Regions from separate parts of the Lysinibacillus sp. NPDC092081 genome, predicted to be linked through region 3. Evidence: riboswitches for the same ligand, from Rfam matches in the RefSeq annotation. Region 3 holds a riboswitch; each other region holds the start of a gene.
The links. Region 3 has a riboswitch for S-adenosylmethionine ahead of ACIQLB_RS20340 (bifunctional homocysteine S-methyltransferase/methylenetetrahydrofolate reductase). Riboswitches for the same ligand answer to the same signal wherever they lie in the genome.

Region 1 (7,799 bases), on a different contig from region 3:
CCACCGGTTTTCCTAGCTCGGCTTTCATGTTATCAATGTATGTTTTGTTTACTGTTAAGGTATTAGAGAACAGCGAACCACCTTTTTCATATGTCTTGATCGCTACTTTATCTAATGTCGTATCCCACTTATCTGGGTAACCGATCTTAACAATCATCGTATCCAGCTTTTTAATTGCTTTAGCTTTTGTTGTTTCTGACATCCAATCAAGAGCTTTGATTCTTTCCTCATACGTAGCAATTAACTTCTCTACCATTTGCTCAACATCTTTTTTAGCTTCTGGTGAAAAATGTTTCTCGGCAAACATTTGCTCCAAATATCCGCCCATTGTGCCAGTTGTCTTGGCTACTGCGATTTCCTGATCTGTTTTTTCTCCTGTAACGCCGTATAACGTTGCGTCAAACTCTTTAGCAGCATCTCCGAATTCATCTGACAACAAACCGCCTGCTTCCATAAGTAGGTGCACTTTGGAGTAAGTTTTAAGCACGTTAAGATTAGTTTCAGTCAAGAGTTCCGCGCCTTTTTGTGCCAGCTTCACATCGAATACGATCACTTTATCAGCACTGTCGACTTTCATCGATTTCAAGACTTGTTTCATATCTACTGTTTTGAACATGTCATCGAATTGTTCAATTGTATACGGATTATAGTATTTATTGACATCACCTTGTTCATGAGGTTCAAGCGATACGGAAGCTAAGCTTTTCTCCATTTCGTAAACATTCTCGGCAAGTGCTTTCGCAGCAGACTCTTTCTCGCCCGATAACACAAGAAGTCTGGTCATATATTGAATATAGGCTTTTTTCGCTTTCGGGTCTTCCGTGTCAAAGCTGTTTTTATCCAGACCTGTAGCTAATCCAGCGTAATACAAAGCATTTTTACTGCTGTTCTTTGCATCGTTCATGATTGCAAAGCTGAATAATGAGCTTTGACCCGATTCTTTCTCCAGGGTAAGATCAGCTTGAACAAGTTCATCAAGCGTTTTAGCCCCGTCAATTGCCTTTACATATTTTTGAATGGGTTCAATCCCTTGTTTATTTCTATTTTTTTTATCCAACGCCGTCGAATAGAAGTCGGCAATTTTCTGTTCTTTTGTTCCTTCTGCCAATTGTTTGCCAACGAGCTCATCTATTATTTTTTCTATTTTATTGTTATTTTGCTTATACAGCTCGGAAAATACGCCGCCCATGATTTCTCCAGCCGGAATTGTCGATTTATTTAACCATTCCTTATTGATTGCTTCATAAAAATCGTCATTTAAACGGGAGCCTTCAAGCGCCCACACTCTGGCGATAATTTTATGGAATTCATCGATCGTAATATTGTCATTTGCGCCTAATGTGCCGTCAGGGTTGCCCGTCAGTACGCCTGCTTTTGCCAGTTTATCGATATCTTTCTTAGCCCAAGTGGGTACATCGGTGAACTCGACGCCAAATGTTCCACTGCGCTGATCATTTCCGACAGGCTCTGGCAATTCGCCGAATGCCCTACTCAACATGACTAAAGCTTCAACCTTCTTAGCTGGCTCATTCTCTCTTAAATCTTCTTTTTTAGAGCCTTGCATAACGTATTCTTTACTAATTCCTGGATGATAAGCGTCTGCTGCCATCAACAAGGTTTTAACGATCTCTCCTCTTGTCGCTGTTGGCGACGTTTCATCGGCATACACCGATACGCTAACTGATAGGACCATTATTATGGTCATGAGTAAGGATAAAAACTTCTTTTTCATCTTCGTGCTCCTCTACAGTAGATTTGTATAAATAAAGATAAATGAGTAGAATTTATCATTTCTACCATTTATATTCCATTATAGTTGATTTATTTCAGTTTGAAAATATGTAAGGAGCTTTTTCATTTTCAAGAGAGCATTATCTAGTCTAGAGCTTTTAAGCTAGAGCGATACCACAAGTAAGGTCATTTTTTTAGTTAAAAATTCCACTATAATAGTATCACTGTAGAGTGAATTGTAAGGGTCAAATAAGAACGTCCTGATATGGAAGAAAAATCGATATAATTAAAATATAGATTCAATTGTTGAAACGTTTGTGTTCTTTACTGTAAATTTTTTTACTTTGATCGAAATTGGCGCATACTCCATTGAATTCAACTTGGATGGGGAAGTATCAGATGATTATTTAGTTATTGACCATTTTTATATTCTTTATGTATTTATAGTAACAATCTATACGAAAACAGCCTTTAGTATTGATTATCGTAAATTACGGAAGGATGAAGAAGAGGAGTATTTTGAACTATTTGCTTACGGTGGCTGGACACATGTTTGCTCAAGCACTGATATGCATATTTTTTAGGTAGCTTCAGAAACAACACCTATTTATAAGGACCTATACACTATATGATGATGCCATGAGGGAGGTAAATAAGACAATTAAACTTTTAAGTGAATGGTTACAAACCTCAAACTGTACGGTAATTTTAACAAGTACAAGCTTATTTAACTTGTTTCACAATATTAATTAATAGTATAAAAATACGAGAATCTACTGTAATTTCAATAAGAAATAATAGTAGGTTGTTTTTATTTTATCTATAATAAGATGCAGGTGGATTTTATACCATATTTGTTAGTAATGGACTGTAAATATTTTGTGTAAATGACAATCCAACCTTTTCTTTTAGCGTATCATTTCGATTTGAAATATGATTGAAGGAATGATTTTGATTTTGGGGAAGGGTTAACCCATTATTTTTTGTAATTCATATTTGTTTCGGAGGGGATAGTTTGATTCAAGGTTCTTGGAGAGCATTGGTATGGATTGGATTATCAGAATTATGTGCTTTAAGCTTGTGGTTTAGCGCATCAGTGATTGCACCCGAATTAATTGAAATTTGGAACCTTAGCCCCAATTCAGAAGCTTGGCTTTCAGCTTCTATTCCTATTGGCTTTGTAATAGGATCATTGTTTAGTTCATATTTTGGGGTTGCGGACCGCTTTAATCCCCGAAAAGTTTTTGCAACTTCAGTTTTTCTAGGTGCACTATTAAATGTCTTGCTAATTTTCGTTAATTACGCTTTTTTTGGTATTCTACTTAGAATTTTAACTGGAATAACTCTCGCTGGAGTCTATCCAATAGCTGTGAAAATTTTATCACAATGGTTCCCCCAAAAACGTGGGTTTGCAATTGGAGTCTTAATAGCAGCAGTAACATTAGGATCATCATTACCACATTTTGTAGTTATGTTTTTTTCTTCGTTAAATTGGAAACTCGTGATAATTAGTACTTCAGTATTGGCTTTATTATCGGCTATAATAGTTACTTATATTTTAGAAGATGCTCCGATTTTACCCAATAAAACGCATTTTTCTTTAAAATTAATAAAAAAAGTAGTTCTGAATAAACCAGTAATGCTTGCGAACTATGGCTATTTCGGCCATATGTGGGAATTGTATGCGATGTGGACATGGCTTCCTGCATTTTTGACAGCTAGTTTCTTAACCTATTCACCAGATATTCCTCATTGGTTCATTGCATTATCCTCCTTTATTTCAATTGGAATTGCTGGAGGGATTGGTTGTGTGATAGGGGGACTAATCTCAGATAAAATCGGAAGAGCCAATTTAACGATTATTTCTATGTTAATTAGTGCTATCTGTTCGATCGTAATAGGCTTTACATTTGGGCAGTATATTTGGTTAACCTTATTAATTTCCATGATCTGGGGGATGTCTGTCATATCTGATTCCGCCCAATTTTCTGCTGCAGTTTCAGAAATAGCTGAAGGTGATTATGTAGGTACAGCCCTTACATTTCAAATGTGTATTGGGTTCCTCTTTACTATATTTTCTATAAATCTAATCCCTATTATTCAGAGGATCATTGGTTGGGAGTGGGTCTTTACAATTTTAGCGATTGGACCTATTCTCGGAATTGGATTTATGGTCAAATATAGACGTTACGAATTAACTAACGAGAAAGTATAATTGTAACTTTTAAGTATTGACTCTATCAGATCGTTTGAATTTTTTCTATAAGCTGGGGAACGTATCCTAAGCGCTATCAAAATTTTTCACAAAAAATGAATAGCCTCAAATAAAAAATCCAATTGTTTTGATTAATCTTTTTTCAAAACAATTGGATTATTTTAATGGTAAATCAATATTTTTTAAAAGGGATGAAGTTCAGGCTTTCTTTTCTTTCGGGTATCCGATAAGGATAGCGATGATTCCGCAAATTCCTATAAGGATTGGATAGAAAGAGTATTGCAGCATGCTCACTGGCGAAATTCCGGCTACGCTCGCGGCTGCCAGGAATTGGGCTCCGTATGGTAGAATGCCTTGGATCGTACAGGAGAAAATATCTAATATACTTGCGGACTTTCTCGGCTCAATCTCATACTGTTCAGCAATATTTTTTGCCAGTGGACCAGCAATTAAAATAGCAATCGTATTATTGGCCGTCGATAAATTAGTTAGCCCTACAAGACCGGCAATACCAAATTCAGCACCTTTTTTCGATTTAATCCTTTTTGTCGCAAGGTGAAGCAGAAAGTCAATTCCTCCGTTAAACTTAATAACCTCCACCATGCCAGCTATTAATATCGCAAGAAATGCCATTTCATACATGCCTGCCATCCCTTCACCAATCTTCTGGAAAAGGCTCATTAAATGATAGCTGCCATCCGCTAAGCCAACAGCTCCGGCGAGAACAATCCCAAACGCCAGAACTAGGAAAACGTTCATTCCAGCTAACGCACAAATAATGACCAAAACATAGGGAACAATTTTTACCCAGCTATAGCTTAAATGCTCCACTTGTGCCGTTTCACCCATTGTGATAATCCCTAAAATAATGCTCGTTACAATAGCTGCCGGTAACACAATCCAAAAATTCACCTTAAATTTATCCTTCATTTGTGCGCCTTGTGAACGAACGGCAGTAATTGTTGTATCCGAAATAAAGGATAAATTATCGCCAAACATCGAACCGCCAACAATCGCTGCCATTACTAAAGCCATGGAAAGGTCGATATGCTCGCTTACCCCAACTCCAATTGGCGCCAGTGCAACAATCGTTCCCACCGATGTACCCATTGACAGGGAGATAAAGCAGGCAATGATGAACAAGCCTACGACAAGCAGGTTTGACGGGACGACTGATAAAGCAAAGTTAACAGTGGAGTCCACTGCCCCCATGCCTTTTGCTACCGCTGAAAAGGCCCCAGCCAAGAGAAAAATAACAACCATCAGCATGACATTTACATTTCCTGCGCCTTTGCAAAAAATATCAACCTTTTGCGCAAACGATTCTTTTCGATTCATTGCCAGAGCCACAGCGCCTGAAATGGAAATGGCTACAATGACAGGGAAGGCATAAAAATCACCTGTAATAACCCCTGAACCAATAAATAAAATCAAAAAAACAACAAATGGGATCAGCGCCCATGGATTCGCTTTCTTCATTGTTTACCCCCAACAAATAAAATTGGACACGTCTTTTGTCCATTTCTTTTTACGAAAAAAGGCCTCATCTTGAAATAACAAGAAGAGGCCTTATATTATAAAACACTCCTCTTATCTATCAAGCCTTTGCCTGCTGGATTTGGCACAGTAACTTAAGCATAAGTTCCGCTGCCGAGATATCATCGGGCCAGTCCCTCCATCTCTCTTGATAAGAAGCAAATATATTATTTTTTTTCACAATAATAAATATTATAATAAAAAATCAATATTTGCAACATTTTTTTAATCAAACCTTATTTCAAAGCTACAATAATTAAGGGAATTGAACAAGTAAGAGGATTAGGGGGTAGGAAAGTGGCTGCTGTTGAAGGGTTTAATATTCTTACGCAGCATAATTTGATTTAACAATTGAAAGGGGGAAATAAAATTGTGTCGCAACAATTGCCACTTTAAAAGTAGGCGCCATTGAGAGATCGAGAGGCGCCTAAAACATTTGTGGTAAAAATTCATTCATAAAGCGTTGATTTTTACGTAGCCATATTTTTAAAATCATACGATGTGTTAGGAGTCGTTGTCTTTTATGTGGTCTAGCCTTTGCCTCTATTAAACTTTGTAGTAGAATACATGTTTCTGTCGCAAATGCTTGAGGGTCAACGAGGACATCAAGTTTATAATTAATTAACTGAGCTGCTTGAATCTTTGCAAGTAATTGTGCAAAGCGTGTATTCATTTCTGGAAAGTTTTCTGCTAGTTCTAGGTCGATTAAAGTATATAGTGTTTGTTCAATTTCAGCTTCGAGTGCTTGTAATTGTTCAATTGATGGCTGTGTCACAAAATCACCTCTAGTATCTCATAAATTGCTGCTATCCAAGGAAAAAGCCGAGTGCAGCGAAAAGTAAACCGAATAAAATTGTAGTGCATATATAAATTATTGCTTGTCTCCATTTTTTTTGCTCTAAGAGCTGCAAACATTCAAAACCAAATGTTGAAAAGGTCGTATAGGCTCCTAAAAAACCCAGCCCTATAAAATGCCAAATCCAATCACTTGGATGTAATGCAAATAGAAAGCCAAGCGCAAAAGAACCCGTTATATTAATAAAAAATGTTGCCCATGGGTATGTATGGACAATCAATCTTCCTAGATAAAATCTTGTTAGTGCACCCAAAAATCCACCGATACCAATAATTATCATAAGATGCGCCCCTTTGCTAGTTTAAGTCCTAGCCATGCACAAGCTAAACCGCCAAATACACTTACTAAAATATAAAGAACGGCTTGTAACCACTTACTATCCTGCAAAAGTAATAGCGTTTCTAAAGAAAATGTCGAAAAGGTTGTAAAGGCACCAAAAAAGCCGGTACCAATTCCTAAAATAATAGGTGTACGCTTTGTAAACGTTGTAAATAGCCAAGCTAAACAAAAGCAGCCAATTAAGTTTATGCAAAGTGTCGCAAATGGAAAATCACCGTTATTTGAAAGTGCTAGACCAAGGCTATATCGACAGATGGCACCCAAAAATCCACCAATTCCAACAGCTAAAAATGATTTCAAAGTAAAGACTCCTTACTAAAATGTCTATATTGAAAAGTGTATCATGAGACACCCGTTTTAGATATATTTCTATAGCTATATAAATTCAAAAATATCACCGTTTTACTAACTATGGATCAAATGTTTTCGTTCTATAGTTTATTTTGACTTTTTGAATACTATTTTATTATATTGTCGACTAAAATTCTTATATTTCCTGCCAAAATACTTTGTAGTTAATGTCCCTATATCATCTCTTTATATGTATATAACTAACAAGGAAGCATTATCTAAGTAGTTCTGAACGAGAAACTCTTTAGGTATTCAAATACTATTACACCGTCGACTGATAATCCGATAACGGTTAATCCGTTGACGGAAAACCCGCTAACGGAAAAACCGTCAATAGTAATTAATAATTAATAATTAATTACTAAATAATAAATTACTAAATAATAATAATAATAGAGCCGGTGCCTTGAAAAGCACACTGTAAAATTCAAAACAGTAACCGATGTTTCAGTTTGGCGTTCGTGTCTCTTATATTCAACTTGCACCGAGGGATGTTGGAGTGAGCAAAGATAGACGGCATTTTTACACCCTTAATGGAAATCAAGGGACAGTCTCCGTGTTTGCTATTCTTTAATTTTATTGGGAAGATGAGCGATAAATTAAAGTTAGGCGATAAATTTAGAAAGTTAAGCAATAAATTTAAAAAGTTAGGCAATAAATTTAAAAAGTTAGGCAATAAATTTAAAAAGTTAGGTGATAAATTTAAAAAGTTAGGCGATAAATTAAAGTTAGGTGATAAATTAAAAAAATTAGGGCGATAAATCTAAAAAT
Region 2 (7,799 bases), on a different contig from region 3:
ATCCCCTGCTTCTAAATATAAATGCTCGTCCATCAAACGGAAAAGATGTGCCTTGTTATATTCACCTACTAACTCACCATTCTTATCAAACGTATACATCGTGTTGTAAAATTTATCGCCCTTCTTTGTTGAAACAGAGCCACCAACAATGTGTACGCCAAGCTCTTTCGTTAGATCCGATAAAAATGCTTTCGAACGCTCTCCATCCACATCTGCGAGCTCTGGTAATTTTTCAAGTGCATAGCCTGTATTCCACATCTCCGGTAGTACAATAATTTCTGCACCTTGTTTTGCTGCTTCACGAATCTTGTCCTCAGCGCGAGCAAAATTTTCTTCTACTTTGCCAAAGCCTACGTTTAATTGGATACAACCGATTTTCATTGTTATTCCTCCTCTAGACAGTACTTTTCTGTATTTATACTACAATAAATCAACCTTACTTCCATGGTTTAAGCTCAATATTTAGATTAATATTTCTCCACTTAATACTTGAACTGCCGAACCTGCAATAGCAACATCTTCTACTTTTGGTGTAACGTACAATAATCCACCACGTTTTGAAAGCTGTTTGCTAACGATGCTTTCTTTTGATAATTTTGCACACCAGTAAGGTCCTAACGCTCCATGAGTGGAACCATTTACATGGTCTTCATCAATGCCTTGTGCAGGAGAAAAGAATCTTGAGACAATATCAATTCCCTCATCCTTAGAAATGCTTGTAATACAAACACCACGTACAGGGAACTGTTTCATCGCAGGAAAATCAGCTTTAAAATCTGCAATATACTCTTCGTGACTTAGCTCCACTATATAATCCAATTCTGTTTTTCCTACATATGTTGGTTTCAACCCAAGCCATTCTTCAAGCTCCACAGGACATTCAATCTCTTCTAACTGGTACTTCTTAATTGTTATTTTAACTAGTTCATCCAGCCAAATTGCTTGCAAAGGACCACTTAAAGTCTGGAATGTAATTGCCGAGTTGACGGGTACAATCCCTTGTTTCCAGAGTAAAAAAGCGCTAGCGATTGTTCCATGTCCACAAATCGGTATTTCCTTTGCTGGCGTAAACCATCTAAGAAAAAAATCATTATCTTTCTTTTGGACAAAAGCTGTTGTTGGTACGGGGATCTCCTGAGCAATTTTCTGCATAGTCGACTCAGGTATTGTTGAATCAAGTAAACAGACTGCTGCGGGATTTCCCTTGTAAAGTTCTGTAGTAAAAGCATTGACGATAAAATATGAAACTTTGTTCAATTTTTTCACCTCATATATATAATTGGGTCTCTTTTAGTTTTTAGTTAACTGAAAAGGCTCTAGACAATTACTAAAAAAAGTAATATTATGTGCATCATATCTTTAATAATTATTATATTCTGAAAAAGGTGGACATGCATGGAATTCTCAAAAAAACTACAGCAACTCCCAACTCAATTTTTTGCAGCACTTGTGCAAAAAGTAAACGCTGCTCTAGCTGAAGGGCGTGATGTTATCAATCTTGGTCAAGGTAATCCAGATCAACCCACTCCTCCACATATTATTAAAGCATTACAGGAGGCAGCAGAAAATCCACAAAATCATAAATACTCTCCATTTCGCGGCATAGCAGAATTACGCCAAGCAGCAGCAAGCTTCTACAAACGTGAATACAATGTTGACATTGACCCTGAAACAGAGGTAGCTATTCTCGGTGGTACGAAAATCGGTCTTGTTGAGCTACCGTTAGCCGTTTTAAATCCCGGTGATACAATGCTATTACCGGATCCTGGATATCCAGATTACTTATCTGGTGTCGTATTAAGCGATGTTAATTTTGAAGTCATGCCACTTTTTGCAGAAAATGATTTCTTGCCAGATTATAATGCTTTATCCGATGAAATAAAGGAAAAGGCGAAGCTGCTTTACTTGAATTACCCGAATAACCCAACTGGTGGTACGGCAACACTTGAATTTTTCGAGGAAACAGTACGCTTTGCAAAAGAGCATAATATTATCGTATCACATGATTTTGCCTACGGGGCGATCGGATTTGACGGCAATAGACCTATCAGTTTCTTGCAAGCTGACGGTGCTAAAGATGTCGGTATTGAAATGTATACATTATCAAAAACGTATAATATGGCAGGCTGGCGCATTGGTTTTGCAGTTGGTAATCCCGATATTGTTGCAGCCATTAACCTTATTCAAGATCATCTATTTTGTAGCCAATTCCCTGCAGTGCAACAAGCCGCGGCAGTTGCACTTACTGCTTCCCAGAGTTGCGCGGATAAGCTAAGAGCGACTTATGAGCGTCGACGAAACGTCCTGATCGAAGAAGCTCAGCGAATTGGTTGGCAAGTAACAGCACCGAGAGGCTCTTTCTTTGCCTGGCTTCCTGTTCCGCTAGGTTTTACGAGTGAACAATTTGCCGATTTATTGCTCGACAAAGCTGATATCGCAGTAGCTGCAGGCAATGGCTTCGGTCAATATGGTGAAGGCTATGTTCGGGTTGGTTTACTTGTTAGCGAAGACCGCTTACGTGAAGCAATTAGCAGAATTGAAAAATTAAACTTATTTAGCTTATGAACATTTCAATCTCCCTACCTGAGTAGACTCAACCAAAAAACTGTTCCATTAGCTCAAACTTGGCTACGGGGACAGTTTTTTCATTTCACTATCTTTTTGGTTGCTCCCCCCCTTCTTCTAGCGGATTCTTTTTCAACGAAATATTATAATAAAATAAAAAATTTTAAAAATTCGATTGACTTACTATATACTATAATCTATATTAGTTTTATCGGATTTACAAAAAAATATTATAAATCTCTTATCAAGAGTAGCTGAGGGACTGGCCCTATGAAGCTCGGCAACCTCCTTTTTTAAGGAAGGTGCTAAATCCTGCAAACGATCATCGTTTGAAAGATAAGAGAGGACGTTTTTTCATGAGCCTCTCTTAGTTTTTTTAAGAGGGTTTTTTTATTTTTAAAAACCGAAAAAATAACTTTGGAGGTTTTCTCATGAAAAAGAAAAACAAATTTTTACTAGGTTTAGCGAGTCTCACATTGGTAGCAGCATTAGTAGGCTGTGGTACTAAAGAAGATAGTCAAAGTAAGGCTATTAATGAACATAAAATCGTAGTAGGTGTAACTTCTGGTCCACACGAACAAATTGCAGAGGTTGCTGCAAAAGTTGCCAAAGAAAAGGGCTTAGAGGTGGAACTAAAAACTTTCTCTGATTATGTGTTACCAAATACATCGTTAGCCGAGGGTGATCTTGATGTAAACAGCTATCAACACAAGCCATTCCTCGATGCATTTAACAAAGATCACAATACAGATTTAGTACCAGTAGGAAAAACAATTTTAACTCCTATGGGCATATACTCTGAGAAATATAAATCATTAGAAGACGTTCCTGATGGTGCAACATTCGGATTACCAAATGATCCAACAAACGGGGCTCGTGCCCTATTTGTCCTTCAAGAGGCGGGCTATATTAAATTAAAAGACGGAGCAGATTTAACAGCATCTATCCGCGACGTGGAAGAAAACAAAAAGAACTTAAAATTCATTGAATTAGAGGCCGCACAAATTCCGAAGCAGCTTAGTGAAGTAGATATAGCAGCCATTAATACGAACTTCGCTCTTGAAGCTGGCATTGATCCTAAAAAAGACTCCATTCTTTTAGAATCTACGGACTCTCCATATGTAAATTACATTGCGGTACGTGCTGAAAACAAGGACGACCCAACGATTAAGAAATTCGTTGAAGCTTATCAATCTGATGAAGTACGCAAATTTATTGAAGAGGAATTCAAAGGTGCTATAATTCCAAGCTGGTAAGTAACGATTAAGGACCTTTCATAAAATCGAGAATCTGCGAGACTCCTACAGGAAAGCTAGCAGATTCTTGCTTTATAGAAGGACTTAGAAAGGAGATATCACAGTATGATCCAATTAGAAAATATAACAAAAGAATTTAAAACTAAAAAGGGTATTGTCAAAGCAGTAAATGGTATTAACTTACATGTCAAAAAAGGTGAAATTCATGGAGTTATTGGCTATAGTGGTGCAGGAAAAAGTACTCTTATTCGCTGTGTCAATTTATTAGAGCGTCCAACAACAGGAAAGGTATTAATCGATCATGTAGATATTACTTCCCTTTCTCTAAACGACCTTCGCAAAACCCGTCAAAAAATCGGGATGATCTTCCAGCATTTTAACCTCTTAAAAACAGCGACTGTTTACAACAATATTTCGGTACCCTTAAAGCTTCTTGGCTATAACGACTCCGAAGTGAAAAAACGCGTTGCAAAATATGCAGAAATTGTTGGCCTAACAGAAAAATTAGATAGTTATCCTAGCCAGCTTTCAGGTGGTCAAAAGCAACGTGTCGCTATTGCACGTGCCCTTGCCCAAGAACCTGAAATTTTGCTCAGTGATGAAGCGACAAGTGCACTCGATCCTGAAACAACTGATGCTATTCTTGAGCTTCTCTTGAAAATTAATCGTGAGCTAGGCATCACTATTTTACTCATTACACATGAAATGAATGTTATTCAAAAAATTTGCGATGATGTATCTGTTCTTGAATCAGGGACGGTTGTGGAATATGGCTCTGCTATAGAACTATTTTCGAAGCCTCAGCATCCAACGACCCGAAAGTTTTTAAATACCATTTCTCAACGTAATTTATCCCCTTCCCTTATCGAGCAATTAAATGTTTCGGGAAGTGTTATTCGTTTAACATTCCTTGGCGAAAGTACAGGGAAACCATTACTTGCAGAAGTGAGCAAAGTTTATGATGTACAACCAAATATTTTAACAGCCAATATCATTGAATTAAAAAACGGCATTGTCGGTAATATTGTCGTGCATCTACACGGTGAGGCACATATCGTAGAAAAAGCACTTAAGTATTTTGCAGAAAACGGGGTAAGTGTTGAGGAATTAGGAGGCGAATTAAATGAATAGCATTCAAAGCTTCTTTGCAGATTGGTCAGATGTCATTGGGAAATCCATTATCGAAACCTTCCAAATGGTCGGGATTTCATTATTCTTTTCTATTTTAATCGGAATTCCGTTAGGGCTTTTAATCGTTTTAACTCGTCCGGGACAATCGTTTGAAAATAAATTTCTCTATCAATTTTTCAATTTATTTATTAATATTATTCGCTCTGTACCGTTCATTATTTTACTATTCTTCATTTTACCGTTCACGAAGCTAATTGTCGGCACGACTATTGGGGTAAAAGGTGTTATTGTGCCGCTTGTTGTTTATACAGCGCCTTATATTGCGCGACTTATGGAAACGGCACTTTTAGAAGTTGATCCAGGTGTTGTGGAAGCTTATACAGCAATGGGTATTAAGCGTCGTCATATTATTTCGAATGTCTTACTACGTGAGGCTCGCCCAGCCATTATTCTAGGCTTAACGATTGCCACAATCGGTCTTATAGGAGCAACAGCAATGGCTGGAATGGTGGGTGCTGGTGGTTTAGGTGATCTCGCCTACCGTTATGGACATTTACGCTATGAGGTCGATGTGATGTATGCGACAGTGTTTGTCTTAATCATCCTTGTTCAGAGTATTCAATCAATAGGTAACCGCTTTGCCGCGAAGCTAAAGAAAGATTAGTAGGAGGATTACGATGACAAAGACAACAGATGGCGATCTACTGTTAAAAAATATTAATGCACAAGCCCCCTTCCCTATTTGCTTTGCAGATTTAGAAAAGGCAGTTGCAGAAAAAATGGAAGCTGGTCCATTTGGTTACATCCGTTCAGGTGCTGGTGGTGAGCAAACATTACGAAATAACCGTGCAGCCTTTGAAAAATACTCTATTATTCCACGCTTTTTACATGATGTTTCAAGTATTGATACATCGATTGAGCTGTTTGGCAAAGTACATCCAACGCCGTTCTTATTTGCTCCTGTTGGCATGAACAGAATGGCACATGATGAGGGAGAGCTTGCTGTTGCACGTGCAGCTGATCAGTTAAAAATTCCTTATATTCAAAGTACCGTTTCAAGCTATGCGCTTGAGGATGTAGCACAAGCAGCTCCCACTGCTACTAAATGGTTTCAATTATATTGGTCAACAAATGAGAAAATTGCCTATAGCATGCCGCTCGAGCTGAGGCCGCTGGTTTTGAGGCGATTGTTTTAACTGTAGATACAGTCATGCTTGGCTGGCGTGAAGAAGATGTTCGCAATCAATTTTCACCATTAAAGCTTGGGTATGCACGAGGAAACTATATGAACGACCCTGTTTTTACTGCTTCTTTACCAGATGATTCATTCGAGTCATATGTACAGGGCGTTTTGCAAAATGTGTTCCATCCAACGATCAATTATGCCTCGGCATAATTGCGTCCGGAATCGGCTTTGTGCTTGCACAAAGAACTCCTTTCCGATTCCGTGACATCCGCCGGAGGCTTTAACTTCTTTCTGCTGAAAGAAGTTAAATTGGGAGAATGTACGTGAATTAAAGACGACTTTGACGGTTCTATCCGTCGCTCTGTCTTCTATCCGTCACTTCGGGGTGGCTTTCCGTCGCTTTGGCTCTTCTATCCGTCACTTCTCTGGTTCTTTCCGTCGCTCTGTCTTCTATCCGTCGCTTTGGCTCCTCTATCCGTCACTTTGGCTCTTCTTTCCATCACTCTGTCGGGGCTATCCATGATTTTGGCTGTTCTATCCACGACTTTGACCGTTCTATCCACGATTTCGGCTGTTCTATCCACGACTTTGACGATTCTATCCATCACTTCGACCTTACTATCCGTCTGAATCTCAAAAAGGGCTACCTCACAATTGAGGTAGCCCCATTTTTTATTGAATAACACCTAGTTCACGACCGACTTTTTCATAGATTGCTAGAGCGTCGTCTAGCATTTCTTTTGTATGTGCCGCTGTAGGCATGTTACGAACACGTCCTGTGCCTTTTGGAACCGTTGGGAAAACGATCGATTTAGCGTAGACGCCCTCTTCGAATAGGCGACGTGAAAATTCCTGTGTAAGCTTTTCATCACCAATAATACATGGTGTAATTGGCGTTTCCGATTCGCCGATATTAAAGCCCAACTTAGCAAGACCTGCTTTTAGATAATCGCCATTGTCCCACAGCTTATCGTGAAGCTCTGTTGAGTCGATCAGCATTTGCACGGCTGCTGTAATCGCAGCAACATCACCTGGTGGTAATGCTGTTGAGAATAAAAATGGACGAGAACGCACTTTCAGCCAGTCAATTAAATTTTTCTTACCTGCTACATATCCACCAACAACACCAATTGCTTTAGAAAGTGTACCAATTTGGAAGTCAATTTCTTTTTCTAAACCGAAATGCTTTACAGTGCCTTTTCCTTTACCTGTTACACCTGATCCGTGTGCATCATCGACATATGTTATTAAATCAAACTCTTTCGCAATCTCAACGATTTCTGGTAATTTTGCAATATCACCGTCCATTGAGAATACACCATCAGTAATGACCATGACTTTATTGTATAAGCCTGATTCTTTTGCTTCCTTTGCCTTTGTACGTAAATCGTCCATATCTGAGTGATTAAAGGCAATGATTTTCGCACGTGATAAACGGCAGCCATCAATAATCGATGCATGGTTTAATTGGTCTGAAAGAATCGCATCATTTTTATCCATAACAGCTGAAATAGCTGCCATATTACAGTTAAAACCTGATTGGTAAGAGATAGCTGCTTCTGTTCCTTTAAATTCAGCAAGCTTTTCCTCTAATTTTACGTGTAAATCAAGTGTGCCATTAATCGTACGGACTGCTCCAGCCCCCACACCGTATGTCTCAA
Region 3 (7,799 bases):
GAGACAGCGCGATCGAGCACACGTACATTAGGATTAAATGCAGCCGCTACAGAGAAATTCGCCTTTTTACGAAGTGGTTTCCCTGAGAAAGATACACCTTCATTTAACTGTTTTATTAATTGGATGAGCTCCATTGAAGAGACGTCATAAACGCTAGTAGCCCCTGGAAAATCACCTACCTTTGTCGGATCTCCAGTAACTGCTAAAATATCATGAATCCCTAGTGCATTTAATCCCATTAAATGTGATTGTAGACCAATTAAATTACGATCTCGGCATGTTATATGTGTCAATGGGCGTACCCCATGCGTTTCTTTCAGCAAGGCACCCATTGCGACATTACTAATCCTTGGAGAAGCGAGTGAATTATCTGCCATCATGACTACATCCGCGCCAGTTTCATATAACTTTTTTGCACCTTCAATAAAACCTTCGATTTCTAAATGTCTTGGTGTATCTAACTCCACAATAATCGAGCGTTCACGTTTTACTTTTACATGTAATGGCTCATAATTTGCTGGCTCTGCCTCACGTACAACCTCTACTTTTTCTGGCTTTGCATACTTTTCCTCGACCGGGGATAGCTCATCTAAGTACTTTTTCGCTGCAGCAATATGCTTTGGTGTCGTACCACAGCAGCCACCAATTAAACGTACCCCCTGATCACGAAGCTCTACAGCTGCTCGACCAAAATAATCTGCCTCCGACTCATAAACAACACGGCCATCCTCCAAATCAAGGAGAGAGGCGTTCGGATATGCTGACATAAATGCCTTCTTAGGAAGTTCTACTCCTTCGAATGCTTGTATAGTATGGTGAGGACCTAAGCGACAGTTAACACCTACGATATCAGCACCTAGCGCTTCAAGTTTATGTAAGGCGTTATTTAAGCTCATTCCATTTTGCAAAATTCCGGGTTCGTGCATAGAAACTTGAGCAATAATCGGTAATTTCGTTTTACCTCGTAGCATTGTTAAAGTCGCTGTTAGCTCTTCAAAATCATAATAAGTTTCAAGTAAAAGGCCATCTGGATTTCCTGCAAGTAAAACAGTTGCCTGCTCATCAACTGTTGCTAAAATTTCCTCTAACGTTGCGTCACTTTTACGAATACCACGGATTCCCCCAATAGTACCTAAGACAAATTGTCCACCATCTACCGCTGCTCGTTTTGCAATCGTTATCGCGGCTTCATTAAACTGCTGCACACGAGATTCTAATCCATAGCGGGCTAATTTTATGGCATTAGCTCCGTAAGTGTTCGTTTGAATAATATCGGCACCAGCTGCTATATATTCTCTATGAATCTTTTCAATTAATTCCGGTCTCTGTACATTCATTTCCTCATGGCAGTACTCCAAGCCATAGCCGTATAAAACCGTACCAATTGCGCCATCTGCTGTTAGAACATGCGTTTTTAACCTTTCAAGCAATCCCATAAAACTAGCCTCTCTTCCCTTTTCTATCAATTATGCCTCGGCATAATTGCGTCTGGAATCGGCTTTGTGCTTAGGCCTGCATGATGCAGGTTAGTTAGCCGTTATCGCATGGATGCGATGATTTTAGGCTAACATCCTTTTTAGCACTCCTTTCCGATTTCCATGACATCCGCCGGAGGCTTTAACTTCTTTCGGCGGATGTTTGGACACCCGCTGAAACAAGTTAAAATAAAAAAGCCTTCTTTTATAAAAAAAAAGAAGGCTTTACGTTTCGTAATTGTTTTTCCTTCTCATCTTCGACACAACGGTCTTCTGGATTTAGCACCTGACAATAAGTTGGTTGCTGAAGCTTCATAGGGCCAGTCCCTCTGCTTCTCTTGATAAGAATGTAGTATGAATTTTTTAAATAATTAAAAGAATCATATCCTTTACGAACGATTGAGTCAAGACTATTTCACAGAACAGAGGATAATTTTACGAAAAACATTATATTTTGATTCAATTCAAACAATTATGATAGTTTTTCAGCAAGTTCCTCACCAATTTTTTTACCATTTTGAATACATGCACCTATGCCCACTCCAAAATAAGAGCATCCCGCTATTGATAAATTTGGATAGTTTTTCTCAAGCTCTTGAACGAGGCCTTGCAACGCTTCACGATGTGCCAAGTCGTACTTGGGCATTTGGTCGATCCATTTTGTCACGTCAACAACAGTTGGTTTTTCCTCGATCCCCAAGCTTATTCTTACATCCTCTAGAGCAACAGCTGCTAACTCTTCATCAGTCATCATACGCAATCTCTCATACTCAGGGTTAATGCTCTTATAAAAAAGTCGTACAAGTAATTTCCCTTCTGCTGAGGTGTGTTTCCACTTGTGACTTGTCCACGTTGCTGCATTACAAATAACATCCGAATTATGTGACACAATATAGCCTGTTCCATCTGCTGGTAATCTATTATCGGGTACATCAAATCCTAAGTAAATTGTAATGGCGGATGCAGTATTGAATTGTTTAAAATAGCAGTTCAAAGATTCATCCTGCAATAAACTTTGTACCGCTTCATTTGGCAGTGCCATTACAACATGATTTGCTTCCATCATTTTACCGTTTGCTAATGTAACAGAGTATTGATTCTCCTGCTTTTTAACACTAGTAGTGGCTACCCCTTTTATAATTTCTACATCCGTTAATGTTTCTTCAAGTCGATCTATTAGTGATGATAAACCATTTTTAAATGAAATAAATTTTTTATTGGCTGCTTTCACAAACTGTTCTCTGTTTGCATCGAAACCTTTAATAATACTACCGTAATCATTTTTGTAATCGATTAAATAAGGTAACGTGGAAGCAATGGAAAGCTGATTTAAATCTCCTGAATATACACCTGCAAGTACGGGCGCTATTTGGTTTTGAACAAGCTCCTCACCTAAATAGTATGTTAAAAATTCCCCAATAGAGCTTTCCTTTGTAAACACTTCATTTGGCATTGTTAAATCTTTTAATGCTTCTTTTTTACCTTTCTCTGATACAAGCGTGCTTTCTTCAAGAGATTGTAAGCTCATAGGAATACCAAACGTTGAGTCTGCAGGGATGGCATGTAGCTCATTATTTGTGTATATATACGAAATGCCCGTTTCGTTATACACAAGATTTTGTTCAAAATTAAGTTCTTCTACTAACTCCATGACACCTTTATGACGCGCTACAATAGAATCTGCTCCTGTTTCCATGATGAAGCCTTGTTCATATGCAGAGTGAAGCTTGCCACCAAGGTATGTACTCTTTTCAACGAGTACAAGCTTTACATTTAAGTCTTTCTCCTGAACTTGGCGTTGTAAATAATGCATCGTACACAATCCCGTAATTCCGCCACCTAATACAACAACTGTTTTCATATTAACCGCCCCTATTTTTAGTTCTTTATTTCAGTATAAACTTTTTTTATCGAAAATTATGTTAAACCCTTTACAAATTTAGCAAAAATGGAGCTATCCAGCACATTGGATAGCTCCATCTTTTTCATATTCAAATAGCCTATACTCGCTAGAGGCTTTTATCTACCTAACGGAATTTATATATTAACAGTTGATATAGTGTTATTTGTGCCCTAAGTGTGTAGCGCCTAAAAAAAATAGGAAACAACAATTTCTTTGCCTTAATTAATTTAAATTTTGTGTAAAGCTAGCTAATTTTCCAGCAGAATTTTTCACTTCATTAAAGGCAATACCTAATTCACTTAGTACTTCTACTATTGCTTGTACTTCTTTTTCCATCCGACCATTTTGATCTTTGGCTTCAGTCATAGCTTCTAATATGTTAGTAAATTGTCCTTCTGTTTGAACCATATTTTCCTCACCAGAGGCTACCTCTTCTTGAATATTACTAAGCGAATGAACAAGTTTATCTGTCCGTTCATTCGTTTTATGTAGTAAAGTCGCTACCGATGTGACAGATTCCTTTGTTTGAATCGATAGTTTCCTTACTTCATCTGCAACAACACTAAAGCCTTTACCCGCTTCTCCAGCACGAGCCGCTTCTATTGCCGCATTTAATGCCAACAAGTTTGTTTGATTAGCAATATTTGTCACAACATTCATAATCGATTCCATTTCCTTTGACATATCTGACAACTGTGCAATATTTTCCGCAATATCATCAAGCGAATAAATAATATTACTCATATTTTGCGATTGACTCTTTAACCGTTCACGACCTTCTAATGCCTGACTCTCAGCCATAGTCGAAACTTGAAGTGATTTTTTCGCTAGTTGTTTAATCTCATCTGATTGTCCACTTAAGCGATGAAATGAATTGTTCGTTTCCTGAGATATTGTGGCAAGACCTTCTGAAGACTCTACGATTTCTTGCTCTATCGCTTCTTTCCTACGTTCCATTTTTTCATGAAGTTGCTCAATTGTGTGCTCAAATGCCTCTAAAACTAACTGTTGCTCAAAATTAGAAATTTTTGAGATGGCTCGAATTGTATTAAGCTGATCCATTGGATGATTAATATGTTCTTCAACCAAATCAATAAATGATGCTGTTAAATCTTGAAAGGCGCAAATATACCATTGTGTTTTAAGCCCGATATGGACATGCACTTTAGCAATTTTAATTCGTCTTTGATAAAATTCATCATCAATCGTACCATTAAACATTTCAATAATATGACGTCGTAATGTAATTTTCAGCTTCTCCACGGAACTATGTCTATTAATAATATCTACTAAACTACGTTCAGTTCCAATCATTTCATAAAATCGATCAACAATATTATCAATATTGCCTTCTACAAAAGGTTGAAAGGCTTTTAAATATTGTAAATCCCGCTTTGTCAATTTAAGTAAATCAATTTGCTTTTTTATTGAATGGCAATTCGCTATATCCATTTTTACAATGTATTGCTCTAAATCTAACGCCATTGTCTTTCCCTGTTTTTGAAAAATCACACATTTACCCTCTTTCATGCCGTGTACTTTTGAAAAGCTGAGAAAAATCTAAGTCCGTTCATAAAATATAAGAGATCAGAAAGGCTCATCACATAATGTGGAGTTGATTTCCGTTCCGACTGGGCGTCCCAGCCTCCACTCCAATCACCTTATATAGTATATGTTTAATCAATTATGCCTCGGCATAATTGTGTCCGAGGCTTTAACTTTTAGTGATAAGCCATCAGGATGTTGGTTAACCATTTTAATCTATTAGCTAAAAATGGGTATACATAAGCAAAAAATCTTTTTATCGGTCAAAATTAACCCTATATTTTCTTATTTAATATACCCAAGAAGAAAAGCACCATTATTTACGAAAATATTGCGAAAAAACAGTATAACAATAACCTTATACTTTGCTATAGCTACTAACTACTCTTTCAAAATCCCTCATATACCTTATACATTTTATAAATAGCTGTCAATTTTCATTTATACATTTTTTACCATAAAATGTACGAATAGTACCTATTATCTTATTTTTTGTCCAAAGCAAAAAAAAGCTACCACAATACTTTTGGGTAGCCAATTTACATCATCTCTGTTTTTTTTATGCTTATTTTTTCCTTGTTTTAGTTTGTAGTACTATCGCTTTATTATATTAATATTTTTACAATCAGTTAATTATAGTAATATACACTCATCTTATAATCCAAAACAAAAACCTAGGACCTATACAAAAAGAGTTGATAATTGAATCTAAATACCCATTATTTTTTAATTAAAAACACTTACGTTCCTTTTAATTCTTGCAGTAAATTTGCAGCTTCCTCACTTCCTGCATTTGCTGCAAGTCCATACCACTTTATAGCCTCTTTAATATTTCTAGCTATTCCTTCCCCTTTATTGTATATGTGCCCTAGTTGTAATTTAGCCTCCAAATCACCTTGAAGAGCAGCCTGTTTAAACCAATGAATACCCTTTTCAATATTTCGTATACCTGTTAACCCTTGACTCCAAATAAAGCCCAAATCATAAAAGGCATCGACATGATATTGCTCTGCAGCTCGTTCATACCAATATAATCCACGGTTCACATCTTTAGGTCGCCCTAAGTGTCCCTCTAAATAGATTCCTCCAAGCCTGTATTGTGCCTCAACATAGCCGGCTTCTGCAGATTTTTTATAGTAGCTACATGCTTGCTCCTCGTCTTTGTCGATTCCTAATCCCTGCTCGTAAATAATTCCGAGTGTAAACATAGCCTCAGCCACACCTTTTTGAGCGGCGAAGTCGAACCAATTCTTCGCAAGTACCAAATTTTCTGGTACCCCTTCACCGTTAAAATACATGTCTGCTAAATTATTTGCAGCATCTGGATGCCCTTGCTTTGCTGCAGCTTCATACAATGAAAAAGCCCTATTATAGTTTTCTTGAACACCTATACCTTCAAAATAAAAATTACCAAGTGCATATTGTGCATCGGCATTACCTTGAGATGCTGCTAACTCAAACCACTTTACTGACTTTTCTGGTTTAAAATATTCTCCGTCAATTGCACTATAATATTCTCCAAGCTGAAATTGTGCATCGGTATCCTGTTCCTCGATGGCATCTTTGTATAAGTCAATGATTACTTCATGATCTAGATCTTCTTCGTCAAACGCCTCAACCTGTTCATTTTGGTGAACAAAATACCATTCCAATATATCAAGTACATCATCAACAACTTCATTGCAATTGGCTAACTTCTCCAGTGAAGAAATTTGCCAAATGAAAATATAGATAGGGAGTGGAATTGCTTCACGCAGTAAATCATCATATTCAGCTAAAAGTGTTAGCACATTCTCCTGTACTGACTGTGTCTGTTCTGGATGAATAATTTGTAAATGTCGTTGCTGATTTTTTTTCAAAAGTCCTCGCACAACTTGATATAATATTTTGTGCAAGGCTGCTAATTGTACTTCTTCGACTGTTATCAAATAAATGTTTTGCGCAAACCATGTATCTTGTGTTTGCGTGAGCTTTTGTAGGGCTCCAATTCGCTCTTTATTTTGTTTTGCTAAAAATTGCCCATACATACGTTTCCCCCCTAACACACTATCAATTTCGCCTTGGCGTAATTGTTGTTGCTGTTGTTGTTGCTTCGCTTTCACTGCAAAAACATTTACTGAATGAAGAAAAAAACTGCCTCACCACTATTATATGGAAGACAGTTTGAAATTGGTTACACATACGCTCTCAAGATTAAACCAATGAACAATGTAATGAACAAAAAGACAGTGACATGAATCCATTTATACATTTCTAATAAACCAATAAATTCACGCGTAAATGCATTAGGTACATAATAAAAGGCAGTCTTCGAACCAACACCTTGTGCATCAAGCTTCACCTTTTTGGCATAAATACTTGCACGAAAAACATGAAAATTATTCGTTACGAATAAGGATCGATATTTTTTTCCTTGAGCATGCTTATCCATAATTTTTTTGGAGAATGCCATATTTTGTTCAGTATTTGTAGATTGATCTTCCATTAATACTTTTTGAGCAGGTATTTGATGTTCGTCAACTATATATTTTTTCATAGCATATGCTTCTGATACTTTCTCATCACTGCCCTGTCCACCTGAGACGATAATGTAAGGTTGTTCACCATATTTTTGAAATTGCTTTACTGACTCATTTAAACGGCTAGCTAAAAGTGGTGGCACTTTATCTCCAATTAGTCCTGACCCTAGCACAATAATATAGTTAGGTTCATAAAGGATCGGCGTAAAATGATATAGAGTGGCATAGGCCATTATGCTTGTATATAAAAACATTGTATAGCCAAAAACTAAAAATGCATAGAAGAAAAGAATATGCCAAATTTCATGTTCGATATTCGTAAAAATTACAAATACATACCAAATCATCATGATAAAA
Region 4 (7,799 bases), on a different contig from region 3:
GTTGAATATCAAAGCCTGCTAATTTTAATGGCTTATCGGTATTCTGTGTTTTTTTCGCATATTCAAATAACGGTAGTGTTTCTTTCGCCCACCATACGCCAAAAATAGAATCCTTCATCGTTTGTAGTGCTGCTTGTTTGTCAATTTGTCCTTGAGCATTCATAACGTTTCCCATACCACTTTCGAAGGCTAGGACATTGTAGCCCATCTCTTGGTGTAAAAACTGAATTAAACGTGTTTTCGCTAGACTATATTCTGCTGCGCCATGTGAACTTTCTCCTAAAAAAACAATGCGCTTATCATGCAATAAAGGTTTTAACATCTCTAAATCTTCAAATTTAGTAGATGGGATGTTTTGTTGACCAACTGCTTCAGGTTGAATGGATGTTAAGCTGTAAGCATGGTCGCTTGTCCACTTTTTCCAATCTTGAAGAGTTTCATTGGATGTGCGAGCTTGCTTGACTTCTAAATTGTTCTCTAAAGCTACGCGTTCTTCTACCGCAGGAATTGCTGCGGATGCATTTGAATTTCCGTTGAACGCTACAAAGCTTGTTAGTGCAATACTTAATGATAATAAAACCTTACGTTTCTTACCTTTTGTCACTTTCTATCAGTCCTTCGCTATATGTTAAAACCAATTATAAGCAGTAAAGTTTAAAGTAAAGGGGGGCTTTGTTTAAATTTTGTTTAAATTTGGTTTGGTGACATTATTTTGGTTTATTTGAGCGAAGACAGTAAAAAACATCTCCAAAGTGTAATTAAAATTGGAGATGTAAATTATTTATTTATAGTGATACGTACTAGCTCGTGGATTATTCCGCTGTATTTGATTGAACCATGCACGATCTTTTTCCTCTTGTTTTAATGTATTAACGATGGTTGATGAGCAGCTAACACAGATTTTTTCCTGGGTAACTTGTCCACAGCGTTCACAAGGTGCACCTAAATTAGGGAAAATCGATTTTTTCAATTTTCCTGCTTTTACCCATTTATAAAGTAGCTCTGATGAAATTCCAGTTAATGCAACTACTTCATCATTCGTTAAATAGCGATTATTTTTCCTCAGTAAAAAATGATGTAGTTCTGAAAAAATATCTTCTTCTCTCACATCAATCCTTTTAGTAAATAGCTGCATGTTGATTACTCTCCTCGTTTACTTCAATTGATGACTTCTTCTATATTTTCATTTGCGTTGTTAGGTTGCTCGTCATATTTATAGTTTTCCCAGCGATTTCGTGCTAGTTTTCGATATTTATTGGAAACATTTCGATCTGCTATTAGTCGAGAGAATCCTTTTTTCGCCTCAGCAATATCTCCGAGTCGAAGGCTTAATTCTGCATGTAAAAATTGAATTCTCTCTCCGCCCTCTTGATTGGATGCAAAAGATTTGCTGTAAAAGTCCCTTGCAGCAAAAAGGTAGCGCATTTCCGATTCATCATCATTTTTTAAGCGATATAGCCAGGCTATTTTTAACGCGAAATTGGCCATAAGAAGTGACTCTTCCATTGAGGCTCTTGATACAAGATAAGCTAATTTAAAGCTTACAATGGCATCATCGATCGTACGTTCCTTGCACATATCCATTGGTTTTTGTAGCTCTTTTATGTACAGTTCATCAATAAGAAGCAAGAAAGGACCGTATGTTCTTGTCATAGATTTGTGGTAAGCATAGCCACAATGTGGACAAACGGCAACCTCATACAATAACGGGTTTAAACCCTCATAAACTGGCATGAAGTCCGTTTGTTCTTCGATAACTTTATATCGATTAGGGCGTACTTTATATGTGGTAAAATGCTTTTTGCAAAACTTGCAATCCACACTACTTTCATAGTAGTAAATATTAAATGCCATAAGAATCAACTCCTTTACATCCAAATAATTATCTTCATTCAGTAGAAGACTCCCACCTTTGACGGTGATGGGATGAATGTGGATATATTTCTTTTGTTCTATTTATACGATGGATAATATCGTTCAATATATTTAATTTAATTTCTTTTATTTTAACAATTCTATGTTCTTTGGTATACTCCTTTGGAATTATTAAAATAAAAATGTTCAATACTTTCTTAGTTATTTGAAATATCGATATGTACCTGTAATAGTATTTATCGGTGTAGGTGAAGGAAGTTATACATTTGTTTTAGTTTGTCAAAATACGTACAATTGTTTAATTAAATGGCTACTGATTTTCGTATTATAAAGTTATTTTTATAGGTAATAATACCTATAATTAATTTTGATATAAAGATGTTACTTAATGTAAAATTACAAGTATATTGACTAGGGAAATATTTGATTGTTGTTTACCGATAAAAAGGAGTCAACCCAAGCTTTATGATGTTTCTCTAATGGATATACCTAATGAAATTATGTAAAACGATAAGGAGCGAACGATGGATTATAAAATTGTATTTTTTGACGTAGATGGGACGCTTGTTAATTATGAAGATGGTCGTATTGAAGAGAGTACAAGGAACGCTATTGAGCAATTGAAAAACAAAGGGATTCATATTGTTGCTGCTACAGGAAGACCATTATCAATGTGCCAGGATTTAAGAAGTATAGGCATAGAAACGTTTATTACAGCTAATGGTGCTTATGTTAAGCATCAAGATCAAGTAATACATAAAATACCTGTTGCTAAAGAAATTGTCCAGGTAGTTAAGGCTTTTGCTGATGAAAATAAACAAAGTCTATCGTTTTTTACAGAACAATTGTCAATGAATAACGTCCAAGAAGAAAAGACATTAAAAGCTATGCAAGAAACATTATCTTTGCTAGAGTTCCCTGATATTAATGAAGATATTTTAGCGCAAGAGGTTTATTTAATGTGTTTATATGGTGATGAGGATATAGAGAAAAAGTATACTTCAAAATTTCCTCATCTATTATTTAAAAGGTGGCATCCTTACATTACAAATGTTTTGCAACATGATGTTTCCAAATCTATTGCTGTCCAGGCTGTACTAGATTATTTCGACTTGAGTCCTGAGGAAGCACTTGCTTTTGGTGATGGAGATAATGATATTGACATGCTGGAGCAGGTTGGCTTTGGTATTGCAATGGGCAATGGTAGCGAAGCATTAAAAAATGTCGCTGATTATGTAACAAAGAAATCAGCTGAGGATGGTATTGATTATGCTCTACGTGAGTTACAAGTAATTTAGTGGAGAAAACTGTATTAAATCCTTAATACTCATAATGTTGTCTCCTTTGAGTTATTATAAAGCTAACTATTAAAAATTATTACGCTTTAGGTGGGATGGATTTATGGCGCATCACGTGCAATCTCTTATTGAACATTACGGATATTTTGGCATCATTCTTATCCTAGTTGGAGGGATTGTTGGGCTGCCACTTCCAGATGAGATATTTTTAACATATGTAGGGTATAGCGTTTATCGCGAAACTCTCGCACATATCCCAGCTTTAATCAGCGCTATCGTAGGTGCGGCAGGGGGAATTACCCTGAGCTACTATATAGGCTATAGATTCGGACTACCTTTATTGCAAAAATACGGTTCGAAAATTCATATTACTGAGCAGAGAATTGATTTTACTAAAAAGTTGTTTGCAAAAATAGGGCCGGGATTATTATTAATAGGATATTTTATTCCTGGTGTGCGTCATCTTACAGCATATATTGCGGCTATTAATAATTATCCTTATAAAAAATTTGCTTTCTTTGCTTATACGGGAGCAACTATATGGACATTTACTTTTATTACCTTAGGGAAGGTACTTGGAGAGAAATGGCATTATGTTGGGTTATATTTATCCCGCTACAGTATTTATCTCATAGTATTGTTCATCATAATTATGTTGATCGTTTATTTTGTTTTCAAAAGAAAGAATTCATCTAAATAAATTTTAAATTAAGAAAGGTCTGATTCAATATTTATTGAATCAGACCTGTTGCTATATTAAGGTAATATTGCAAATGAACGGACAGGGAATCCAGATGCTTTTTCAGGCTTTGGCACAATATTGAATATAGCAGCGCCTTTTGGAGGTAACTTATCTAAATTTGTCATAAGCTCAATTTGGTAAGTATCTTGCTCTAGCACAAAATATTCGCTGTCTAATTTACCATTTTTACGAAAATCAGCTGCTGAATCTGTATCAAAAGTTTCGTGGCCAATAGCACTCACTTTTCGTTCGTTGAATAAAAATTGTAACGATTCTAATCCCCAGCCAGGAATATGATTATTACCATCAGCGTCCTTGTTGCTGAAAGACTCCTTATCTGGCCAACGTTTACTCCAATCGGTACGCAGCGCAACAAAGGTACCTGCTTCAATTTCTCCATATTCAGCTTCAAAGTCAAGAATATCTTGAACACTTAACGAGTAATCGTTATTAATTTCAGCTTCCTTCGATTTATCAATAACGATTAGTGGTAGCACTAGTTCTTTTAGATCCAAATCTTCTAAATAGCGTGTATCTCGCACAAAATGGATAGGTGGGTCGATATGTGTTCCGTATTGCCCAGTGAAAGTGAATTGCTGTGCAAAGAAGCCATCATCGTGCGAAAATAATGTTTCAAATTTTGCATCATCCAACATAAAGAAATGTGGAGAATTTGGACCAAATGTATGTGTTAAATCTACCCATTCTTTTGATTTTAATAGTTGAATCGCTTGTAAAAGTTCGTTTGCCATAGTAGTTCCCTGCTTTCTTTTAATTATTTTGAATGCAACAATAAAAAAGAGTCCTCCTTAAAGAAGAGGACTCTTGTGCAAAGCAACTGAAGTAAGTCTTCTCATCTTCAAGGCTAAATTTTTGCCAATTGGAATTAGCACCATACCTATAGGCTGGTTGCTGAGACTTCATAGGGCCAATCCCTCTGTCTCTCTTGATAAGAAAATGCGATATAAGAATTTTCAGAAATAATGTTTACGAACACTTTAACATATTTGTTTATAGTTTACAAGTTCAATAGGGATACAAGGTTAAAAACTCCGGTTGTAAAAATTTTTATAATGACGCTAGCTTTTATATCTCTACATGTAACTATACGGGAAAAAAATAAAAGATTATTTGACACAAAAGTAGTTAGGTGCCATACTATTCTCATGATTAATGATAAAAATAAAGTGAATGATATGAATGCAGTTCCTTCGTTTATCCAATCTAAGCGTCAAATAGAACGCTATCAACTAGATGTTGATGCACAGTCTATACTTGTCGCATCTAGATTGATGGCAGCTGGAGCTATGCTTGGAAATGCTGCAGAGAACCATTTCTCTAAATTTGATTTATCTACAGGACGTTATCGATTATTAGCAGATCTTGAAGACCATGGAGGGGAGGAATTACCTTCACAATTGGCAGAGCATCTTGGAATTACAAGAGCTACGGTTACAGGCCTTATTGATATTTTAAAAAGAGATGGCCTAGTTTCTCGACGATTAAGCCCCGAAGATGGCCGTCTAAAATTAGTAACTCTAACTGAGAAGGGGAGAGAGAAACTTATAGAAATGGCTCCGGAGCATTTTGCCTGGTTGGAATCAATAGTTAGCTTATTAAGTATCGAAGAGCGTAAAGTATTCCTTGATTTGTTAGATAGAATTACACAAGGAATTGTAGTAAATGAAGATAGTTTAAACAAATAGAGGTGCTGTTGAAAGGTTAGCTAGAAAAAGCTAGCTTTCCTTTCTGCAATATAGTTAGGTGCCTAATTATATTGTTGGGTGAAAAAAGGAGGTTTTATATAAACAATGAAATCTGTTAATGGAGTGGAGAACATTCATTGCAAAAATGCTTCTGATAATGGTCAAAAAGCTTTCGTTCTTTGGCAAGAAGTATTGTTAGCGTATGTGATGCCTTCCATCATGGCTGGTATTGGTGGGCTATTTACTAGTGATGTTGCATTATCTATAAGAGCTTGTACCACTATTGGAGGGGCTTCAGCACTGTTTGCTTTGCTAATCGGATTATGGTTACAAAAGCGTGGGAATTTTAGAAGTTGGATTGTGTTTGAGCACAAAACTAGAGTGGTAGGCTTATTTTCTGTCATAGGATTTTTATTCGGTCTAATAGCTGCCAGTATATTATTTGGTTTATTAGAGTTTTTTATTCAGAGTCAGCAAATTAGTGCTTTAAATTTTGTTTGGATTGACTTACCTCTATCTGCAACAATCGCTTGTACACTAGTAGCGTGGAGATGGAAGTGTGTCATTCATAATAATGTTCAAAATGGAGGAGATAAAAAATGATAGTGGTTATTGGAGCAACAGGAGCAATTGGTAGTGAGTTAGTAAAACGTTTAATGGAGCGGGGGGTGCCTACACGAGCAGTTAGTAGAAATCCTGAAAAGTTAATAAATGAAGTTAGAGATTTAGATTCTTCTAGCATTGAGTTTGTATCAGAAGATATCTCCGATCTGAATTCGTTACACCGTGCACTCACTGGGGCTAGCCAACTTTTTCTGGCGCTATCTAATAGTCCTGAACAAGTTGAAATTGAAAAATCAATTGTTCGCAAAGCTACAGAAGTTGGTATTAAGCACATTGTGAAAATATCTAGTCCACTGTATCAGGAAATTAGTCCGGTAACTGTAGCGCTTTGGCATCAAGAAATTGAACAAACATTAATAGAATCTAATTTACAATATACTATTTTACGTCCATATGCATTTATGCAAAACCTACTGCGATTGGCGCCAACAATTTCTTCACAAGGGACGTTTTTGGGTTGCATGAAAGAAGCACAATGTAATTTTATTGATTGCAGAGATATTGCAGATGTTGCAGTAGAAGTTTTAATGAACAAGAATTTGGCTGGACAAATATATACACTTACAGGTGAAGAGATGTTTAGTTATGCAGAAATAGCAGAAAAAATATCTACACTTCTTAATCGCCCAATCCGCTATATTGATATGAATCCAGATATATTACGGCAAAATTTAATAGAATGTGATCGAATGCCTTCTTGGCTGGCAAGTCATATTGTAGAGATTCAGACAATGTCTGTAGCGATACCAGAGAAACCGACAGACACTGTTCATCGTTTGCTAGGGAAAAAGCCTCGAACTTTAGATGCATTTTTATACGAGTTTTGGGAGAGGTTTCTTTACGGTCAATAAATCTGAAAGAGGCCCTGCTTTATAGGGCCAATTCTTCAGTTAAACTTCACCAACCCAAAATTAATGTTAGCTTACAGCAGCTACTTTCAGTAAATGTTATACGAAATCCATCTGGTGTATAGTTTGTTTCGAATTTTACAGTAATGCCTGCTGACGCAATTAACTTTTCAACTTCTGTTTTATTTGATTGTTGTGCAGCGTTCATAAGATCATGTGCAAATTGCTCGGATTCATCAATTTTATCCGTAAGTAATTGTGCTTGCTGCATAATAACCTTGATACGTTTTGCGGAAGTTTTCAATTTATTTGTATTGACGATTGGAAATGGACTTCTATTCGTTGGGTTTGTCGGCATTGCTAGATGTCTAGAAGGTTGTTGAGTAGTTGGTTGATTTGCCATTACCCATGTTGGATAAAAATTAGGATAGACAAAATACGGATAAGGATTGTAATACAACTAAATTCCTCCTATCCTATAGCTGATACAGTATCTTATGTACAAGAAAGACTTTCGGTGTTAATGGCTGATTGGGCGCTTTCCTGGGGGCATCCGATGAAGGGTATCATCTGTGACTGATCCCCAAGGAGTCGCCGTAGTTGATAAAAGCTAAAATTGTTCCGATGAATCTTCAAAGTTTGTTTTTATCAAAGATTAACCATAGGAACGTAGTAGCTGCGGCAAGCATCACCATACCGAAACCGT

Region 1: it holds a riboswitch for S-adenosylmethionine, as region 3 does, so the genes downstream of both, ACIQLB_RS12485 (Na+/H+ antiporter NhaC family protein) here and ACIQLB_RS20340 (bifunctional homocysteine S-methyltransferase/methylenetetrahydrofolate reductase) in region 3, are expected to answer to the same signal.
Region 2: it holds a riboswitch for S-adenosylmethionine, as region 3 does, so the genes downstream of both, ACIQLB_RS11690 (MetQ/NlpA family ABC transporter substrate-binding protein) here and ACIQLB_RS20340 (bifunctional homocysteine S-methyltransferase/methylenetetrahydrofolate reductase) in region 3, are expected to answer to the same signal.
Region 4: it holds a riboswitch for S-adenosylmethionine, as region 3 does, so the genes downstream of both, ACIQLB_RS10895 (cyclase family protein) here and ACIQLB_RS20340 (bifunctional homocysteine S-methyltransferase/methylenetetrahydrofolate reductase) in region 3, are expected to answer to the same signal.

The regions. Positions count from the first base shown of each region.
Region 1 is NZ_JBIVRU010000007.1:18,547-26,345, reverse strand. It holds gene ACIQLB_RS12500 (M13-type metalloendopeptidase) at 1-1,732, opposite strand, end outside; gene ACIQLB_RS12495 (DUF2812 domain-containing protein) at 2,076-2,315, shown strand; gene ACIQLB_RS12490 (MFS transporter) at 2,747-3,946, shown strand; gene ACIQLB_RS12485 (Na+/H+ antiporter NhaC family protein) at 4,145-5,425, opposite strand; SAM riboswitch class I at 5,534-5,640, opposite strand; gene ACIQLB_RS12480 (hypothetical protein) at 5,910-6,257, opposite strand; gene crcB (fluoride efflux transporter CrcB) at 6,289-6,618, opposite strand; gene crcB (fluoride efflux transporter CrcB) at 6,615-6,977, opposite strand; gene ACIQLB_RS12465 (hypothetical protein) at 7,616-7,789, shown strand.
Region 2 is NZ_JBIVRU010000006.1:58,372-66,170, reverse strand. It holds gene ACIQLB_RS11705 (carbon-nitrogen family hydrolase) at 1-381, opposite strand, end outside; gene ACIQLB_RS11700 (PhzF family phenazine biosynthesis protein) at 463-1,257, opposite strand; gene ACIQLB_RS11695 (pyridoxal phosphate-dependent aminotransferase) at 1,396-2,565, shown strand; SAM riboswitch class I at 2,804-2,908, shown strand; gene ACIQLB_RS11690 (MetQ/NlpA family ABC transporter substrate-binding protein) at 2,997-3,821, shown strand; gene ACIQLB_RS11685 (methionine ABC transporter ATP-binding protein) at 3,927-4,952, shown strand; gene ACIQLB_RS11680 (methionine ABC transporter permease) at 4,945-5,616, shown strand; gene ACIQLB_RS11675 (alpha-hydroxy acid oxidase) at 5,630-6,148, shown strand; gene ACIQLB_RS11670 (hypothetical protein) at 6,139-6,348, shown strand; gene ACIQLB_RS11665 (glycine C-acetyltransferase) at 6,811-7,799, opposite strand, start outside.
Region 3 is NZ_JBIVRU010000019.1:39,555-47,353, reverse strand. It holds gene ACIQLB_RS20340 (bifunctional homocysteine S-methyltransferase/methylenetetrahydrofolate reductase) at 1-1,436, opposite strand, end outside; SAM riboswitch class I at 1,724-1,823, opposite strand; gene ACIQLB_RS20335 (protoporphyrinogen oxidase) at 1,948-3,336, opposite strand; gene ACIQLB_RS20330 (protoglobin domain-containing protein) at 3,601-4,890, opposite strand; gene ACIQLB_RS20325 (SEL1-like repeat protein) at 5,664-7,025, opposite strand; gene ACIQLB_RS20320 (YdcF family protein) at 7,097-7,799, opposite strand, start outside.
Region 4 is NZ_JBIVRU010000005.1:128,830-136,628, reverse strand. It holds gene ACIQLB_RS10920 (erythromycin esterase family protein) at 1-604, opposite strand, end outside; gene ACIQLB_RS10915 (hypothetical protein) at 782-1,135, opposite strand; gene ACIQLB_RS10910 (DUF2225 domain-containing protein) at 1,159-1,854, opposite strand; gene ACIQLB_RS10905 (Cof-type HAD-IIB family hydrolase) at 2,400-3,173, shown strand; gene ACIQLB_RS10900 (DedA family protein) at 3,277-3,873, shown strand; gene ACIQLB_RS10895 (cyclase family protein) at 3,930-4,667, opposite strand; SAM riboswitch class I at 4,766-4,871, opposite strand; gene ACIQLB_RS10890 (MarR family winged helix-turn-helix transcriptional regulator) at 5,082-5,621, shown strand; gene ACIQLB_RS10885 (hypothetical protein) at 5,727-6,224, shown strand; gene ACIQLB_RS10880 (SDR family NAD(P)-dependent oxidoreductase) at 6,221-7,096, shown strand; gene ACIQLB_RS10875 (YuzC family spore coat inner layer protein) at 7,143-7,553, opposite strand; gene ACIQLB_RS10870 (MFS transporter) at 7,726-7,799, opposite strand, start outside.